DNA from 3 places in the Mesorhizobium cantuariense genome. Region 1 is predicted to be linked to each of the others. Evidence: riboswitches for the same ligand, from Rfam matches in the RefSeq annotation. Region 1 holds a riboswitch; each other region holds the start of a gene.
What was found. A riboswitch is a leader RNA that binds a small molecule or an ion and turns the genes downstream of it on or off. The one in region 1 is predicted to bind cobalamin.

Region 1 (4,204 bases):
AAGATGGGGACCGGGTTGATGCCGCGCTGCCGTAGCGCTTCAACAAGCGCGTCGATGGGCGCGACATCGGCGGCCAGCAACATGGAGCGGTAGAACAGGATGGGGATGACATTTCCCTCCCCCTCGAGGGGAGGGTGGCCCGCAGGGCCGGGTGGGGTTGGTACGACCGGTCGCGGCGTTTCTTTGAGTCGGCGCGCTTCGGAGAGGACCCCACCCCCGGCCTGCGGCCGGACCCTCCCCTCGAGGGGGAGGGGGACGACGCCGCGGCCGGGTTCGTAGTAGCCAACTTTCGGCACGGCAACCGGCTCTGCAACAGCCGCATCCTGTCCCGCCAACCGCGCCAGCCTCCGCACCAGCGCACTCATATTCGCCGGGCCGCCCTCGCGAAAATAGTCGAGCAGGCCGTCCAACTCCTCGCGCGGCAATGTCGAGGCTTCGATCAGGCGCAGATCCTCGTCTCGGCATTCGCCGGGCAGCAGCGCCAGTTTTATGCCGCGCTCGCGGGCGGTCGAGGCAAGCTGGTCGCAACCGTAGCGCCACCAGTCGTAGCCGCCGAGGATGCGGACGAGGATGATCTTGGCGTGGCGGGCGACGCTGTCGACCCAGAGGTCGACGGACATGGGATGCCGCAGGTCGCGCAGGGCAGCCAGCCGCATCGAGGGCAGGTGTTCCGCTTCGGCCTTCCAGGCTGCCGCCAGTCCGGCGAGATCGCTGTCGGTGAAGGACAGGGCCACAATATCCGCCGGCGTCTGCCGCAGATCGACCGGCTCGGCGAGGTCGTCGAGCGAGGCGGATGTCGTGGTTAGGATGTGCATCGCAACCCGTGTCCGAAATCAGCCGGCGAGTATACGCTCGATCGCCGGACGGTTCAGCCCCTTCAGGCCGATGACGACGAGGCGCGAACGGCGGTCGTCCTGCGCCGTCCAGGCGCGGTCGTAGTAATGATTGACGCGCGGCCCGACCGCCTGCAGCAAGAGCCGCATCGGCTTGCCGCCGACCTCGACGAAGCCCTTCACGCGCAGCACGTTCTCTTCTTCGGCCACGGTGGCGACGCGCTTTGCCAGCTCATCGGGATTGGCGATCGAGGCAATGTCGACAATGAACGTGTCGAAGTCGTCATGCTCATGATCGAATGCGCCGTCATGATGGGACTTGCGGTTCTCGATGTCGTCCTCAACGGCGAGACCGAGCCCGAGCAGCACCGAGGGATCGACCTTGCCATGCGACGTCGGCACGATCTTCACCGCGCGGGCGGAGTGTTCGTTGATGATGGCGTTGGCGCGGGCGGTGCCGGCGGCGTCCATCAGGTCGCTCTTCGACAGGATGATCAGGTCGGCGCAGGCGATCTGGTCCTCGAACACCTCCTCGACCGGATCGTCGTGGTCGAGCGTCTCGTCCTGGGCGCGCTGCGCCTGCAGGGCGTCCATGTCGTTGGCGACGCGACCCTCTGCCAATGCCGGCCCGTCGACGACGGCGATGACGCCGTCGACGGTCACCCGGCTTTTCACGCTCGGCCACTGGAAAGCCTGGACCAACGGCTTAGGCAGCGCCAGGCCCGACGTCTCGATCAGGATGTGGTCGACCCTCGGCGTCAGCGACAGGATCCGGTCGAGCGCCGGCACGAAATCGTCGGCGACGGTGCAGCAGATGCAGCCATTGGCCAGTTCGACGATGTTTTCCTCCGGGCAGGTGTCGATGCCGCAACCCTTGAGGATCTCGCCATCGATGCCGATGTCGCCGAATTCGTTGACGATGATGGCAAGACGCTTGCCGCCGGCGTTTTCCAGCAGATGGCGGACCAGCGTCGTCTTGCCGGCGCCGAGAAAGCCGGTGACGACGGTGCAGGGAACGCGGGAGAGGTTCGCAGACGAATCTGGAGCGGTCATGGTCAGTCCTTCAACAGGTCGAGGGGAGGGATGCGGGCAACGAGGCCACGCTTCAGGCTATCGGGACGGCCGCGCCATGGGATCAGGCCGTCCTTCGAGGTGGCGAAGAGTTTGGCTCCGGTGACGAGATCGGCGCCGCTGGTTGCGGTCAGGTCGCCGAAGACATAGCTCCAGCAACCGTCGCGCAGGATGGCGGCGCTCAGACGCCGCTTGCAATTGCCAAGGCATTCGACGCTGCGGATGCGGATGTCTTCGCCAGATGCGGCGCGGCGCGTGTCGTCCGCCAGCAGTGCGCCGGCGCGGGGATGGGCGTCGGAGCCGGTTTCATCGCGGCAGGAAGCGCAGACGATGACCGTGACGCCAGCCAAGGCATCATCATGGCCGGACGAAATATCCGCTGTGCCAGCCGAAAAACTGCTGTCGTGGTCCAAAGATCGGGCTCCTTGCCCGGAAACCCGCCGGGCGATCGGATTCTACAGTCGCAGACGGCAGGTCTCCTGGCTCGCGGGTCATCGCCTTGGGTAGCCGCCTTCCCGGGAATTCCCAGTGGCTTTCGGCCTTGGCTCTTCGCTTACAGTTGCGGGGACAGCCGCGGATTTGGGATTTTGTCCCGCACCGCATTCCCTCTTGGCTCCTCTCGTTGAAGAGAGGAGACCGTCTGGAACGGATTTAGGCTTTTGCGGGCAGCGGTGTCAACGCGAGCTTACGACGCGGTCAGGTCGGCCAGCGCCGGACCCAAGTCACCAGCCGGTGTCACTTCGATGCGTTCAAGGCCCAGCCAGCCCTGCATCTGCTTCAGTTCCTCGAACAGCTGGGCGGCCGTCTGCGGTGGCGCGTTGGGCTCGGCATAGGCCGCATGGACACGCAGGACGCTGGCAGGCCGGTCGGCCTTGAGGTCGACGCGCGCCACGATCCTGTCGCCGAGCAGGAACGGCAGGACATAATAGCCGTATTGCCGCTTGTCGGCCGGCGTGTAGATCTCGATGCGGTAGTGGAAATCGAACAGCCGCTCCGTGCGCGAGCGTTCGAAGACGACCGGGTCGAACGGCGCCAGCAGGGCGCGAGCTTCGATCTTTCGTGGCAGACGGGCGTCTTTATGAAGATAGGCGGGCTTGTCCCAGCCTTCGACACGCAGCGGCAGCAGCTCGCACGTTTCGACCAGTTCCTCCAGCCGGCCTTTCATATCGGCCGGCGACAGGCGGAAATAGTCGCGCAGGTCGCCTGATGTCGCGATGCCATGGGCGCGGGCGGAAATGCGCAGCAATTCGCGGTGCGCGTCCTCGGCGGCCGGCACCGGCAGATCGAGGATCGCCTGCGGCAGCACGCGTTCGGGCAGATCATAGAAGCGCTCGAAACCGCGGCGATGCGCCGTGGTGATGCGGCCGGCCCAGAACAGCCATTCAAAGGCGTGCTTGGCATGGCTCCAGCCCCACCAGCCACCCGAGCCTTTCTGGCCTTCGAGTGCGGAAGCGGCGATCGGGCCGCGCTCGGCGACCTGGCGGTAGATCTCTTCGATATAGGCGGCGTGCTCGCGGCCCCATTTGGCGAGGCCCAGATACATCTCGTCGCCTCGCTCGGCGCGCTGCATGCGCCAGCGCATCAGCGGGTAGGTCTCGACCGGCAGGAAGGAGGCCTCGTGCGCCCAGTATTCGAACACTGTGCGCTTGCGCGTCACCGCGGCATTGTCGAGCAGAGCGAGCGGGTAGGGGCCAAGGCGCGAATAGAGCGGCATATAATGAGCGCGCACCACCGCGCTGACGGAATCGATCTGCAACAGGCCGGTGCGGGAGAGTGTGCGGGCGAAATGCCGGCGGTCAGGCGTACCGGTCGGGCGGGGATCGAGAAACCCTTGGGCGGCAAGCGCGATGCGCCGGGCCGTGGGGAGCGAGATCTTTTCCTTCATGCAGGCATCACTTTGAAGTGTTTTGACCGAGGGTCGGATGACTGATTCCGGGCCATGCTAGCAGGGTTTTGGCGGCAACCATGTCAGCAGAGAAAAGTGGAGTAAAAAGCGAAGGAAATCAAACAGGAGCGGATCGGACCAGTTTCCTCGGATATGCCGTCCAGGTCAGTGTTTTGAACAAGGTTTGACTTGCTTCGCTGGAAGTGCTGCGCTAACCCTCGCCGCGTTGCAGCATAGGCCCTTAAAACGGTTCAGCGGTTAAACTGTCACGCTTCCGCATTAGGGTCCGGTGCTGTAATCAACGTGGATTGGCGCCAACGGAAAGCCGAGCATGAACGCACTTCTAAGCTCATACCTGCCCATCGTGCTGTTCATCGGCGTGGCGCTGGTTGTCGGCCTGGCGCTGCTGGCCGCA
Region 2 (4,204 bases), 3.3 Mb from region 1:
AGGCGATGACGCTGGCCGACCGCATCGTGGTGCTCAAGGACGGCCATATCGAACAGGTCGGCACGCCGATGGACCTCTACAAGAAACCCGGCAATCTGTTCGTAGCCCAGTTCATCGGCTCGCCGGCCATGAACATTCTGCCGGCGACCATCGACAAGACCGGCAACCCGACCGTCGTCAGCCATGTCGGCGGGCGCAAAGCAACCGTGCCGATCACGACGCCGGCTTCGGCGAAGGGTACCGCGGTGAGCTTCGGCGTGCGGCCGGAAGATCTGATCATCTCCAGCGGCGCTGACTATCTGTTCGAGGGAACGGTCGACTATGTCGAGCAGCTCGGCGAAGTCCAGCTGGTTTATATCGACATCGGCCGCGCCGATCTGCCGCTGGTGACCAAGCTGCCCGGCAATGTCGAGGTCAAGCGCGGTTCGACATTGCGGCTGAGCGCCAATGGCGAGGACCTGCATATCTTCGATGCGGACGGACATTCCTTTGCGCTGCAAAAGCCGGAAGCAAAGGCGGCCTGAGGCAGGACCACGTCTCGGACGTAAAAAAGAGCGGCGGGCTTGGCCCGCCGCTCTTCTTCTGAAGATCAGCTTCGGCTGTTAGCGGCCGAAGAGGTTCCGGTCGCTGCCCTGAGGGGCGGACTTCTGTACGTCGCCCGACGAATTGAGCAGCTTCTCGACGACGCCACCGCTGTTGCGGATCGAGTTCGTGTGCGCGGTGTCAACCGAAGTGACGGCAGGCTGATTGGCGCCGTTGGAGCCAAAGTTGTCGCTGCCAGCGAAGGCACTGCCGGTGATGGCCAGAACGGCGGCGGCAGCAATAAGGATCTTGTTCATTTTAGTCTCCTGAATTCTAGATTTCGCCAGGACGGCAGGCGCAGCCGCCGTCAACTGGGAAATTGGTTGTTAGCGACCGAAGAGGTTACGGTCGCTGCCCTGAGCGGGCGTCTGGGCAACCGGCTCCGAGGTCTTGGTGGAAGCCGTGTACGACTGGTCCACTGCGGCAGCAGGCTGGTTGGCACCGTTGGAGCCGAAGTTGTCGCTGCCGGCGAAGGCGCTGCCGGTGATGGCCAGAACGGCGGCGGCAGTGAGAATGATCTTGTTCATTTTAGTCTCCTGAATTTCTGGATTTCGCCAGGACGGCGGGCAGACCCACCGTCAATTGCGAATCCGCTGTTAGTTGTTGCCGAAGAGGTTGCGGTCGCTGCCCTGAACGACGGGCTGCTTTTCAGCCGGAGCCGACTTCTGCTGGATCGAAGCCGTATACGAGCTGTCAACCGAGGTGACGGCAGGCTGGTTGGCGCCATTGGAGCCAAAGTTGTCGCTGCCGGCGAAAGCGCTGCCCGAGATGGCCAGAACGGCGGCGGTAGCAAGAATGATCTTCTTCATTTCAAGTCTCCTGAATTTTTGGATTTCGCCAGGGCGGCGGGCGAACCCGCCGTCAACTGGTGATTCGGCTGTTAGTGGTTGCCGAAGAGGTTGCGGTCGCTGCCCTGAGCAGGCGTCTGGGCAGCCGGTTCCGACTTCTTGACCGAAGCGGTGTACGAGCTGTCGACGGCAGTGGCTGCCGGGGCGTTCGAACCATAGTGGTCGCTACCATTAGCGAAGGCGCTGCCGGAAATGGCCAGAAGGGCGGCGGCAGTGAGAATGATCTTTTTCATTTTATGTACTCCAGTATTTTTCCCGTCCGTCTAGCGGCGTGTCTTGGGAGGAAATCGCGTCGTTCGGACAGCCCCGATGTGGTAGGGCTGGTCTGCCTTTTCCAATCACGAAGTTGTTCCATGTGGACCATGAACCCGCCACTTGAAATTGCAAAAAGGGCTTCTACACCCTACCTTTTCCTTATATTAATCAATATGTTAGATAAAAACGCCAGCCATATCACCAACTATTTCGCAGGCCCAGCGTTCACACCGTCCTGTACGCACTGTCAACAGAAACGAACCGTTCGGTTCGATTTTAGAACAAGCTAATAGTCACTTTTCGAAACTGTTAACCTTTTTTGGCCCCCGCCGGAGCCGGATTCGAGAAGATCGCAGCCGGCAAATGGCCGCCCGAGAGAAGGGATTTCAGCCAGCAACAGTCAGTCGCAACGTTTCGCATGCCGTGTCGCGCCGCATGGATACGATGTCGTTTTCATGCCGATGACGCGCCCGCGATCGTGGTTAGATCATACCATCTCAGGTGCCGCTTCGTGACGACGAGGCGGAGAATTGGGAAGCCGGTCAGAATCCGGCGCTGCCCCCGCAACGGTGGTGGAGTTCAAGTCGCAACGGGAGACCACTGGGCAACTGCCTGGGAAGGTGTCGCGATGGTCCGCAAGGACAACTCCAGAGCCCGGAAACCAGCCCGAGATTTCTAGACTCGACTGATCGCGGTGGGCGATCAAGAGGTGGATCGTGCATGTCCGGCGCATTGCCGGCCTGCGTCCAATCCTTCCTCCGTCACCACCAGTTCAGTCCTTAAAAATGAGGACAGGACATGGATATTCGCAACGACATGCTGAGGCTCTTGAACAGCCGCAGGCAAGGCTTTTCGCTAGAGCAGCCCTTCTACACCGATCCAGACTACTTCAAGCTCGACATGGAGCTGATCTGGTATCGCGACTGGCTGTTCATCGGCCATGATTGCGAGCTGCCGAAGCCGGGCAGCTACATCACAGTACAGATCGGCGACTATCCGGTCGTTCTCGTCCGCGACCAGCAAGGCAAGATCAACGCCTTCCACAATTCCTGCCGGCATCGCGGCAGCCGTGTCTGCAACACAGAGAAGGGTACCGCGGCAAAGCTCGTCTGCCCCTATCACCAGTGGACCTACGAGCTCGACGGCCGCCTGCTGTTCGCCCGCCAGATGGCCGATGGTTTCGACAAGAGTGAGTTCAGCCTGAAGCCGGTCGCCTGCGAGAGCGTCGGCGGCTACATCTTCATCTGCCTGGCCAAGGAGCCGGCGGATTTCGCGCCGATGCGGGCGATGATCGAACCTTATCTTTTGCCGCACCGGTTGCGCGAAGCAAAGATCGCCTTCGAAAGCACGATCATCGAGAAGGGCAATTGGAAGCTGGTCTGGGAAAACAATCGCGAGTGCTACCACTGTGTCGCCAATCATCCCGAGCTGTGCAAGACCTTCCCCGAGGCGCCTACCGTGACCGGCGTCAACGGCGCCGACAGCGACCCTGAGATGGTCGCGCATTGGGCCAAATGCGAGGCCGCCGGCCTGCCGAGCAAATTCCGCATCGATCCGGCCGGGCAATACCGCGCCACCCGCGCGCCGCTGCTGCGCGATGCCGTCAGCTACACGATGACGGGAAAGCGGGCGGTGAAGAAGAACCTGTCCGACGGCGTTTCAACCGACCGCATCGGCTCCTTGCTGCTCTACCACTATCCGACGACCTGGAACCATATCCTCGGCGACCACGCCGTGACCTTCCGGGTGCTGCCGATCAGCGCCACGGAAACGGCGGTGACGACCAAATGGCTGGTGCACAAGGATGCGATCGAGGGCATCGATTATACCATCGAAGACCTCACCCATGTCTGGACCGAGACCAACGACCAGGACCGCCGCATCGTCGAGGAAAACGCCTTCGGCATCCTGTCGCCCGCCTATGAACCCGGCCCCTATTCGGAGCTGCATGAGGGCGGCGTCATCCAGTTCGTCGAGTGGTACGCGTCGTTCATCGGGCCGCGCCTTGCCGAGGGCGGCCGGCCGGCGCTGCGCAGCGTCGCCTAGCCCAAAACAAAAGGGACAAGAGGATGAATGCGATGACGGATCTTGGCCTCTATCGCCATCTCGACCAGATGACGCCCTGGAACGACAGGCTGCAGGTGCTGGAAGTGATCGGCGTCAGCGACGAAGCGCCTGACGTAAAGACCTTCACCTTCCGCTCCGACAACCAGACCTGGTTCCGCTACAAGCCGGGCCAGTTCTTGACGCTGGAACTGCCGACCGCCGACGGGCCGCTGATGCGCACCTACACGCTGTCGTCCTCGCCATCGCGGCCGTTCTCGATCGCGGTGACGGTAAAGGCGCAGGCGGGCAGCACCGGCACACGCTGGATGTTCGACCATCTGACGCCCGGTTCGCACGTCAAGGCCTATGGGCCGACCGGCGACTTTTCGCTGCACAGCCACCCGGCGGCCAAGTATCTGTTCATTTCGGCCGGCTCGGGCGTGACGCCGATGATGTCGATGCTGCGCTGGCTG
Region 3 (4,204 bases), 1.5 Mb from region 1:
TTTGGGCGCCAGTTCCGGAATCGAGCCCTGCTCGGCCTTGAATTCGGGACCGACCTTGTACCATCCGGTGATGCCGGTCAGGCCGACGATCGACGGCTGCAGTTTCAGCGCGAAAGCCATCTCGGCCATGTTGAGATCCTGGATGACCGCGCGCTTCGGCGGCGCGTCGAAGGTCAGCGGCTTGCCGCAGCTGTCGACGGTGACCGGAAAGGCCAGGGCGGTCGAGGCCAGCAGCGAGAAGGCAAGCGAAAAGGCAAGGCGTTTCACGGGTTTTGCTCCTTTGTGGATGGGATTGGGTCGAATACGGAACGGCTTCAATCAGGATGGCGGCGAGGCACGGTTCGGAACCTCGAACACCGTCAGTTCGCGGTCTTCGGTCGGATGGCGCAGGCGCAACACGTCGATGCCGAAAATCTCGCGGATCAGCTGTTGGGTCAGCGCTTCGCGCGGTGCGGCAAGCGCCTGCAGACGGGCATGGTTCATCACCGCCACCCGGGTGGCGAAAGGTGCCACCAGCGCCAGATCGTGCAGCACCGCGATCACCGTCATCTCGAAGCTGGCCACGAGTTCGAGCAGTTCGCCGCGGGCGCGCGGGTCGAGATGGTTGGTCGGCTCGTCGAGGAACAGGATCTTGGGCTGCTGGGCGATGGCGCGCGCCAGTTGGGCGCGTTGGCGCTCGCCGCCCGACAGCGAGCCGATGGTGCGGCCAAGCAGCGGCAGCAGGCCGGTCCGGCGCAGCGCGTCGACGACAATATCGCGTTCCTCGCTCCTGCGCCTCAGCCCGGCGTGCGGGACCCGGCCAAGCTCGACATAGTCGATCACCGCCAGCCGCGGATCGGGCTGGTCGGTCTGGCCGACCACGGCGATATGCAGTGCACGCTCGGCGGCCGAAATCCTGTCCAGACGACGCCCGGCGAGCTTCACCTCGCCTAAGCTCGGCCGCAGCATGCCCGACAGCATGCGCAGCAGCGTCGTCTTGCCGGCGCCGTTGGGACCAATGATGGCAAGGCGGTCGCCAGCGGCCACCGACAAGCTGACCGCTTGAACCAGATCCCGCCCATTGGCCATGGCACAGAGGTCACGTGCTTCGAGAAGCGCTACGGTCATCGGCTGCTGCCCGCCGGATCGCCGGGGATGCGGGCCAGCGTCTTGCCGGCCAATCCCGCCGGATGCTGACCGGAACTGCACCAGCCATCGGCGAGCGAGGCGTAGAGTTTGGCGAATCGCACGAGGTCGCCAACATCGGCGCGTGCGTCGATGGAGCCGAAGAGATAGGCAGTCTTGCCTTGCGCCTGGAAGGCGACCGTCAGCGGCCGTGAGCAACCTGCCATGCAGGCCACGCCTTCGACCGCGAAGCCCCGCGCCACCGCCGGCTCATGCTGGGCCGAGAGCCGGGAGTGCAAATCGGCACAAAGGTCTTCCCCGGACCTGACGCCAGTCACATGGTCACGGCAAAGCGTGCACACGATGATGCGATGGATGGGATCGATGGAGCCGTCCAACTTTCCGTCACTTTCCAAAACTGGCGACGGAAGGAAGCTGGCGAACCGGCCGACAAGACCGAGATTCGCGTTTCCTCCCGGCACACCCCGTCCGGTCAACTCATGCTGATGGCAGGTCTCCTGGCTCGCGGGTCGTTGCGCCATCCTGCCTTCCCAGCCTTGCCGGCCAGTGGCATTCACGGATTTTGCTCGCCGCTTACAGTTGCGGGGGCAGCCACGGCCTCGACCCCTGGGGATCTCACCGTGTTCCCTTTTCACCCCTCGCCTTTCGACTCGGGGACCATCACCGCCCCAGCGTAGATTTCCATCGATCGCATCACAACGACTTTTTGCGATACGTCCTTTCGAATTTCGCCGCCCTCACGCTCGTCCTAGAGACTTCATTCGTCGACGTGATCGGCAGCGACAAAGCTCAGCGTCGCGGTATAGCCAATCTCATCAGCCGCAGGATCGTCCCCGAGCACCACGGAGCGATCGACCGCAAGCACGTTGAGGCCGTCATTGCGCAGTTCGATCTCGACCTCACCATGGGCGTCGGTCTTTACGGATTTGAGGCTGGGCGCATTCACATAGTCGATCATCACCTCGACATCGGGCAACGGCGCGCCTTCGAACAGAACTTTCACCTTGAACGTGTCACCTGCTTTGAGTTCCTTCGGGTTGCTCAACGGGACGATCTGGAGGGTCTGCTTCGGGAGAACAGGCAGCGGCCCTTCGGCGTGGATGAGGCTGATGTTGTTCTTGATGTAGTGACCGCTCGACTTCGCACCGGGAACCTCGTGCCTGGGCCTGTTGACCCATTTGCCGTCTGCGCCCTGCGACCAGAAACCATTGTCGAACACCAGCCCGATCACGGCCGGCTCCGATGCTGCCGACAGGATGGCGTGGTTGCCCATCGGCTTGATTTCGACGGCGACTGGTTTGCCGTCTTGCCCGAGCGCGACGACCTCCGTCACCTTGGCAGGATCATAGGGATCGTCGCCGGCGCCATGGCCATAGATCACAGCAAGGTCGCCCCAGCGCTCGGCAATCCATGCGCCGTGTGCAAAAGCGGCGGTGGAGGTGGCCAGCAGTGCGGCGACGAGAGCGAACGGTCTTGCGAGAGAGGGGATCATGTTGTGCCTCATTTTGATATGTAATAACATTACCCTTGAAGAGATATTTCGCTGCGCTGTCAATCCCTCTTGTCGAGGCCAAGCCTGAGGCGCCGGAAAATATTGATTTCCCTCTCGCAGTGGTCTGGATTTTGTGCTCTGCGCAATTTCGATCAAACTGGCCGCGCGCGGAGACGGCAAGATGATCCGGCCAATGCGAAAAAGAGCCGTATGAACCCGACCGAAAAAGCGCTGTGGTTCGTCGAGAGCCATCTGCCGGAGGCGATCTCGCTCGACGATGTCGCCCAAAGCAGCGGCGTGTCGCGTTTTCATGTGACGCGGGCTTTCGGGGCTGCCACCGGCCGCTCGGTGATGGGCTACATGCGCTCACGCCGGCTGACCAAGGCGGCCCGCAAGCTGGCCAGCGGCGCGCCCGACATCCTCATCGTCGCGCTCGACGCCGGCTACAACTCGCATGAGGCGTTCACCCGTGCCTTCCGCGATCAGTTCGGCACGACGCCGGAACTGGTGCGCGCGCAAGGCACACTCGACAAGCTCGACCTCGTGGAGCCGATCCTGATGGACCAGTCCTTTCTTGCCAATCTCGAGGCGCCGCGTTTCGAGACCAGCCGGCCGTTTCTGATCGCTGGTCTCGGCGAACGCTACAGTTGCGAAACCAGCGCCGCCATCCCGATGCAGTGGCAGCGCTTTGGCCCCTATATCGGCAGCATTCCGGGCGAGACCGGCAACGTCGCCTATGGCGTCTGCGTCAACGGCGACGATGCCGGCAATTTCGACTACATCGCCGGCGTCGAAGTGTCTGATTTTTCCGACCTGCCCAGGGAATTCAGCCGGGTGCGGGTGCCGGCGCAGAAATATGCGGTCTTTGCCCACCGCGAACACATCTCGACCATCCGCCGTACGGTCAACACCATCTGGAACAAATGGCTGCCGGCCTCCGGCCACGAGATATCGGATGCGCCGGAATTCGAACGCTATGGCCCCGAATTCGACCCGCGCAGCGGCAATGGCGGGCTGGAGATCTGGATACCGGTGAAGGCGTAGCCGATCACGCCATCGGCAGTGCCGACCAGCGATCGGCGATCCTGCCGCCGGAAAACACCGCGATCGATCCGAACTGCTGCAGCACGGCCTCGCTCTGCGTCGGCCGCAGAAATGCATAGTCGCCTGGCCTTGCGGTCGCATCGGCCGGCAGGCTCATGAATTGCTGGTTGGAGGACAGGCCGAGCAGGCCGTTCGTCTGCATGCCTTCGGGAAAGACCGGTTCGGCCATCCATTTGCCGCCATAGAGGTAGCAACCCTTGCGCGGGAACCGGCCGAGCGCCTGCAGCGCGCGGGTGACGGCCGGCGGACCGGGCAACATCGACTCGACCACTTTCAGCATCGGCGTCGCGATAAAGGCCGCCGGCTGGAAACCGTCGAGGCCTGATGTATCGAAGTCGCTGGGCAGCACGAAGGCCGAGCCCATCGACACCTCGTTGGCGACGCCGCCATGATGGAGCAGCGCGGTCTTGCTGCCGCCGATGTTCAGGATGCGGCGCTGGTCGGCGCCGAGACAAGCGACGAACGCCGTGGCCTGCGCCGACG

Region 2: linked by a shared signal. The riboswitch ahead of ACFOJ9_RS35735 (aromatic ring-hydroxylating oxygenase subunit alpha) and the one ahead of ACFOJ9_RS19515 (DUF1636 family protein) in region 1 are both predicted to bind cobalamin.
Region 3: linked by a shared signal. The riboswitch ahead of ACFOJ9_RS12045 (DUF1636 family protein) and the one ahead of ACFOJ9_RS19515 (DUF1636 family protein) in region 1 are both predicted to bind cobalamin.

What each region holds. Positions count from the first base shown of each region.
Region 1 is NZ_JBHRVD010000001.1:4,024,352-4,028,555, reverse strand. Features, by position in the region: gene ACFOJ9_RS19525 (cobaltochelatase subunit CobN) at 1-815, opposite strand, end outside; gene cobW (cobalamin biosynthesis protein CobW) at 834-1,886, opposite strand; gene ACFOJ9_RS19515 (DUF1636 family protein) at 1,889-2,317, opposite strand; cobalamin riboswitch at 2,357-2,560, opposite strand; gene ACFOJ9_RS19510 (winged helix-turn-helix domain-containing protein) at 2,590-3,789, opposite strand; gene ACFOJ9_RS19505 (NADH-quinone oxidoreductase subunit A) at 4,121-4,204, shown strand, end outside.
Region 2 is NZ_JBHRVD010000001.1:7,299,744-7,303,947, reverse strand. Features, by position in the region: gene ACFOJ9_RS35760 (ABC transporter ATP-binding protein) at 1-524, shown strand, start outside; gene ACFOJ9_RS35755 (DUF680 domain-containing protein) at 603-839, opposite strand; gene ACFOJ9_RS35750 (DUF680 domain-containing protein) at 909-1,109, opposite strand; gene ACFOJ9_RS35745 (DUF680 domain-containing protein) at 1,179-1,391, opposite strand; gene ACFOJ9_RS35740 (DUF680 domain-containing protein) at 1,463-1,663, opposite strand; cobalamin riboswitch at 2,168-2,369, shown strand; gene ACFOJ9_RS35735 (aromatic ring-hydroxylating oxygenase subunit alpha) at 2,484-3,731, shown strand; gene ACFOJ9_RS35730 (2Fe-2S iron-sulfur cluster-binding protein) at 3,764-4,204, shown strand, end outside.
Region 3 is NZ_JBHRVD010000001.1:2,570,650-2,574,853, reverse strand. Features, by position in the region: gene ACFOJ9_RS12055 (ABC transporter substrate-binding protein) at 1-267, opposite strand, end outside; gene ACFOJ9_RS12050 (ABC transporter ATP-binding protein) at 319-1,107, opposite strand; gene ACFOJ9_RS12045 (DUF1636 family protein) at 1,104-1,502, opposite strand; cobalamin riboswitch at 1,596-1,802, opposite strand; gene ACFOJ9_RS12040 (DUF4198 domain-containing protein) at 1,883-2,617, opposite strand; gene ACFOJ9_RS12035 (GyrI-like domain-containing protein) at 2,828-3,661, shown strand; gene ACFOJ9_RS12030 (DSD1 family PLP-dependent enzyme) at 3,666-4,204, opposite strand, start outside.